2 regions of the Streptococcus sp. STR1/CE/0325 genome follow, and region 1 is predicted to be linked to the other one. Evidence: predicted binding sites of a transcription regulator. Region 1 holds the regulator's gene; the other holds the start of a gene.
What was found. Region 1 encodes NrdR, which represses ribonucleotide reductase genes. Its sites were predicted from a motif close to ACACNATATATNGTGT; they were not measured.
Positions count from the first base shown of each region.

Region 2: nrdH (glutaredoxin-like protein NrdH) is a predicted target of NrdR. The motif match lies at 1,756-1,771, and genes of this name have one in related genera.

Region 1 covers NZ_AP045018.1:1,450,992-1,454,129, forward strand. Annotated here, with positions in the region: gene ACZ49W_RS06975 (DnaD domain protein) at 1-1,059, opposite strand, end outside; gene nrdR (transcriptional regulator NrdR) at 1,056-1,532, opposite strand; gene ACZ49W_RS06985 (dihydroorotate oxidase) at 1,741-2,676, opposite strand; gene ACZ49W_RS06990 (MFS transporter) at 2,793-3,138, opposite strand, start outside.
Region 2 covers NZ_AP045018.1:541,067-544,204, forward strand. Annotated here, with positions in the region: gene nrdE (class 1b ribonucleoside-diphosphate reductase subunit alpha) at 1-1,059, opposite strand, end outside; gene nrdI (class Ib ribonucleoside-diphosphate reductase assembly flavoprotein NrdI) at 1,049-1,417, opposite strand; gene nrdH (glutaredoxin-like protein NrdH) at 1,414-1,638, opposite strand; gene ACZ49W_RS02730 (phosphocarrier protein HPr) at 1,981-2,244, shown strand; gene ptsP (phosphoenolpyruvate--protein phosphotransferase) at 2,246-3,138, shown strand, end outside.

The DNA.
Region 1 (3,138 bases):
ATTGCTGGCCTTTTTCTTGGTGCTAGCTCTTGGCTTTCTTGGTTTCTTTTGGCTGGTTTCTTCTCTGGTTTTTCGCAAATACACCAAGCCATCTTGAGCGGTTTTCACCCCTTGGTAAGCCATATCATTGGCTACTTTTTTGAAAAAGGTCACATTCAAATTTGCTGAATCCACCCGCTCAAAACTATAAAGGAGAAGCAAATTAATCACTTCATCCAAAAAACCTTGCGCCACTAAGCTATCAACCGCCTTGGTCTCACTCGCCACAACTTGAGCGTGTCTGGTTTGCTTGATCTGGGCGAGAAGATCTCTTGGACTAACCCCCTTAACCGCTCGAAAAATCTTCTCTTCTTGAGAAGACAAACTACTTAGAGAAGGCTTCGCCTGCAACTGCGCCACTAGCCGTGACACTTGAAGCACCTGCTGATAGGCGGTTTCCTTGGCCAAGCGGTAAAGCTCTAACCAGTTGAGCCCTTCTTGCTCCATGAGCTGATAAAGCGCCAAGACATCCGTGCGCTCCTCCTTAAAGACTAAGCCATCTTGTTTCATGCGATTTTTAAAAGCATCAAGGGGAAAATCATGCTTGGGATGAGGGCGTTTAGGCGCCACTTGACCTTCTGCTGAAAATACTTCTGAAAAGGATTTGGAAATATTTTCCAGTCCTTGCGGTTCTTGATAGCTCAGGCTTTTAATGGTAGTTTCCGTTAATTTTCCCTGTAAGAGGCGCAGATAAACAGGATGTGCGACAAACTCTTCTGGTTTGATGGGCGTTTTCAACTCGATCACATAACGAGACTGATTTTTTTGATACAAGCACACCAAATCAAGGGCAGTCAAAACTGCCAAGGCCTCTTGAAAGGCGGTAAAGTTCACCCCCAAGTGATCCATGAGGTAGATAAAACGGTGCTCCTCCGCCCCATCATCAAAAAAGACCACAAGATACTGGTAGAGAGCCAGCGCATCTCTTCCCATGATGGGAAGGTAGCACTTGATGAGACTGTTGGCATCAAGACTGACTTGATTGTGCTTTATGTAGGTAAAAGAATCACTCGATCTCATGGTCGCTTGCTCTTACTCCTCACTCGCTGGGTGATTTGCCGCAAGAGCTCCTCAATCTCATCAACATCCTTAAAGCTCTTATAAACACTGGCAAAACGCACATACGTAATCTCATCTAGCTCTGCTAGCTCATCCATAACGAGATTACCAATGACCTCTGTTGCCACCTCACTATCATAGTCCATGCGCACCTTGCGCTCAATACGGTTGATGACCTTTTCAATATCACTGCTGGACACTGGACGTTTCTGGGCACTTTGAATAATCCCATTTAAAATCTTGTCCCTTGAAAATTGCTCCCTCGTGCCATCTTTTTTGACCACAAGAAGCGGCAGCTCCTCCACTCGCTCAAAGGTCGTAAAACGGGTCTGACAATCATCACAAGCCCGCCTTCGCCTAATGGTATAGCCATCTTCTGCTTGCCTACTATCCACTACACTGGATTTATTCCCGTGACATTTTGGACAACGCAAATCACTCACCTCTTTTCTTTTTGACCTTATCTTATCATTATAGCATATTTTATGGCAATAGAAAAGCAAGCCAAAAGGCTTGCACGCACACCGGCTATATCTCGTCATTTAATAACTTATTTATTCATGATGGACTTAGTTCGTATATAAATTAAACAAATAGATAAAGACACATTTCTTTTTCTCACCAGCCATCGATGACTTTATTCTATATAACATAGCGCAATTTCCCGCGGAAATCATCGAGAGTCTGGTAACCTTTTTCTGCCATGATAGCTTGTAATTCTGCTGTGATACGAGCAAACGCAGCGATTCCTTCTTTGTGGAGAGTTGTTCCAATCTGAACCATACTCGCTCCACAAAGAATATGCTCAAAAGCATCACGACCGTTCAATACACCACCCGTTCCAATGATTTGAATTTCTGGCTTCAAACGTTGGTAAAAGGCGTGAACATTAGCAAGCGCTGTTGGTTTAATATACTCACCGCCAATTCCTCCAAAACCATTCTTAGGACGAATAACCACCGATTCATCCTCAATGTATAAGCCGTTCCCAATAGAATTCACACAATTCACAAAAGCCAGTGGAAATTGATTAAAAATAGCTGCAGCCTGATCAAAGTGCACCATGTCAAAATAAGGAGGAAGCTTGATTCCCAATGGTTTTGTAAAATAGCTAAAAACATCTTTTAAAATCTGTTCAGTCGTTTCAAAATCATAAGCAATTTGGGGCTTGCCTGGTACGTTTGGACAAGATAAATTTAATTCTGTCAATCCCTTAAAAGAGCTTGCTTCAACCTGTTTTAAAATGGTGTGCGTTTCTTCCTGAGACATACCAACTAGAGATAAAAAGAACGTTCGTTCTGGTTCTTTTTCTTGTAAATCCAGTAGATAATTCAGATAATAATCCAAACCTTGATTGGGAAGCCCCATCGAATTGATTGAGCCAAGTGGCACATCCTGATAACGAGGTTCAGGATTTCCCTCACGAAATTCTAAAGTTGCCGTCTTGGTTACAAATGTCCCAGCTACCGAGTTTTTTACTTCCTCTAGCTCTTCAATCGTCATACAAGCAACTCCTGCTGCATTCATCAGGCAATTTTCAAAAGAAAATCCTGCAATATTTGTCTTAGTTGATACCATATGTTCCTCCTAAATACTCATTTTCTTCATTTTATCATAAAAAGCACCTAAAAAATACTTTTAAGCGCCTTTCTATCTCTATCAGCCCAAAGGCTTGCGGGGTGGGAGGGAAACTATCATTTCTCCAAAGACTGATTCAAAGGGCTAAGATAGCCAAAGACCCCTGCCAAAAAACGGATGAGACCTGCTAGAAGAATGAGAGTTGGAATCGAAATATCCTTAGAAACCAGATAACCGCCTAAGTAAGCGCCTAGAGGGATGGATAGGTAAGAAATCATCCGTGTCACACTGATGACCCGACCAAGCATAGCCTTGGGAACAATGCTTTGCCTAAGGGTAAAGTAAGTCACAACATTGACACTGCCACAAAGATTGGTCATGGCTAAGATGACACCCAGATACCAAAGAGACCCTGAAAGAGGAAGGAGAAGGGTGAACAAGCCTGCACTCATGGTACTTAGC
Region 2 (3,138 bases), 910 kb from region 1:
TTGTTGTAACTTAGACAGTTCTGTTTCTAAGTCTCTTGCCTTAATCTTTTGCTTGGTGATTTTGGGATTAGCCACTAATTCATCATATTTTTCAGTAATGTCAAGGTAGCTAAATGGGACACCGTATTCGCGTTCGATCGAATAAGGGCTAAAGAGGTACATGTCTTCGTTGTTTCTTGCGAGTTCGTAGAATTTATCTGGAACCGTGACCCCAAGAGAAAGGGTTTTGACCCGAATTTTTTCATCGGCATTCTCTTTTTTGGTGGACAAGAAACTGAGAATATCAGGATGGAAAACGCTGAGATAGACCACACCAGCCCCTTGACGTTGTCCCAATTGATTGGAGTAGGAGAAACTGTCCTCAAAGAGTTTCATGACAGGGACCACACCACTAGCAGCTCCCTCAAAACCTTTGATGGGTGCTCCTGCTTCACGCAGATTGCTAAGGGAAATACCAACACCTCCCCCGATACGAGAGAGCTGGAGGGCAGAGTTGATGGAGCGTCCGATAGAGTTCATGTCGTCTGTCACTTGGATGAGGAAACAAGAGACCAACTCCCCACGTCTACTGCGTCCTGCATTTAAAAAGCTAGGAGTTGCTGGTTGATAACGCTGGTGAATCATCTCTAGCGCTAGTTGCTTAGCGAGGGCTTCATCCCCATCAGCAAAGTAGAGAGCATTAAAGAGCACGCGATCTTCGATACTCTCAAGATAAGCTGTTCCATCATTGGTTTTTAGCGCATATTGTTGGTAGAACTTGTAGGCTGCCATAAAGGACTGAAAACGAAAATTCTGTTTTTTCAACAAGTCCGCTAAATGGCTGATGAAATCAGGAGTATATTTTCCTATAAAGTCAGACTCGATGTAGTCGTGCGTGATGAGATAGTCAATCTTGTCTAGGGTGCTCTCAAATGAAACAGTATTTGGAAGCACGTTTTCATGAAAGAAAGCCTTTAGGGCTTCTTTATCCTTATGAAGGGGAATTTTACCGTCAACAGGACGGTTGATTTCGTTATTGAGGCGAAAATAAGAGACATCGCCAAGATCTTTAAGACTCATGTGATAATAATCCTTTAACAAATAGCACATCTTCTGTGGTGCCGTTGAACTCAAATTCGTAGAGCACAGGAAGATGGTAGAGTTGGGCATAGCGACGGGCGGTTTTACAAAATTCAGGACCGAAATTGCGATTGCCAGAACCGATAAATCCTAGACAGTTGGCGTGGGCTTCTTCTAAAAAGTCGTCCACAAGGGCCACATCCTCCTCATCATAGCTTGGGACAAGCAGAATAAAGGGGGCATGCAATTCTGGAAAGTCTTGGTTGGGCTTTAGTTCAATAGCACTTTGTTCGAGCCCCAGCTTGTCGCAAAACCTCCGGCACTGACCTGTTAGTGAAAAAAAGACGAGTGGTTTCATAGGAGTTCCTTTAGTTTTTCAGGTTGAAAACCAGAAAAAACGACATCGCCAGCTTCAATGACAGGCGCAGCGCTAAAACCAAGCGCCTTGACGTGCTCGATATACTCAGGCTGTTCGTCTAAATTGATTTCGGTAAAATCGGCTTTTGCCTCTTCAAGAAATTTCTTTGTCATGCGGCATTGCATGCAGTTGTTTTTAGAAAAAACTGTGATAGCTGTCATCGTCTTTTCTCCTTACTTTTTTAAAATTACTAACCTATGATACCCAAAAATCTCAAAAAAGGCAAGAAGAAAAAAACAAGAAAAACCCCAATATCTTGTGTTACCATTTTCAAAAAACCACAATATATAGTGGTGACGCAGGTTTTAAGACTTTCATTGGTCAGAGAAGAAAGGAGAAGGAAAATCAGATGGAAAAGAAAAGGAAACAAAATGGTTTTCCATTCAAGAAAGGTGAGTTCTTGCTTGATAAAAAAATTGCAATGTGCTATAATGGTCAGTGTAAGGGTTATCATCAATAAGTTTGATAATCCGATAAAAGATTACAAATAAAGGAGAACCATTATGGCTTCAAAAGATTTCCACATTGTGGCTGAAACAGGAATTCACGCACGTCCTGCAACTTTGCTTGTTCAAACAGCAAGCAAATTCTCATCAGATATTACTTTGGATTACAAAGGTAAAGCAGTTAACCTTAAATCTATCATGGGTGTTATGAGCCTTGGTGTTGGTCAAGGTGCTGATGTGACTATCTCAGCAGAAGGTGCAGACGCAGACGAAGCACTTGCAGCAATCGAAGAAACAATGACAAAAGAAGGACTTGCTTAATATGACACATATGCTTAAAGGAATTGCAGCATCTGATGGTGTTGCCATTGCTAAGGCATATCTATTGGTCCAACCGGATTTGTCATTTGAGACTGTAACAGTTTCAGATACTAATGCAGAAGAAGCTCGTTTGGATGCCGCTCTTGAGGCTTCACAAAACGAGCTTTCTCTTATTCGGGAAAAAGCCGTAGATACCCTTGGTGAAGAGGCAGCAGCCGTTTTTGATGCTCACTTAATGGTACTTTCTGACCCAGAAATGATCGGTCAGATTAAAGAAACAATTCGCGCCAAACAAGTCAACGCAGAAAGCGGACTAAAAGAAGTCACAGATATGTTTGTGACTATCTTTGAAGGCATGGAAGACAACCCTTACATGCAAGAACGTGCTGCGGATATTCGTGACGTGGCAAAACGTGTGCTCTCTCATCTTCTTGGTGTAAAATTACCGAACCCTGCAACAATTAGTGAAGAGTCTATCGTGATTGCACATGACTTGACACCGTCTGATACAGCGCAGCTCGATAAACGCTATGTGAAGGCTTTTGTGACCAATATCGGTGGACGCACCAGCCACTCAGCGATCATGGCACGTACGCTTGAAATTGCAGCGGTTCTTGGAACCAACAACATCACTGACTTGGTGAAAGATGGCGACGTTCTAGCGGTTAATGGTATCACTGGTGAAGTGATCATAAACCCAAGTGAAGAAGAAATCGCTAACTTCAAGGCAGCTGGCGAAGCTTACGCTAAACAAAAAGCGGAGTGGGCACTGTTGAAAGACGCTGAAACCGTGACAGCTGACGGCAAGCATTTTGAATTAGCTGCTAATATCGGTACTCCAAAAGACGTTGAAGGCGTGAACGACAACGGCGCTGAAGCGGTTGGTCTTTACCG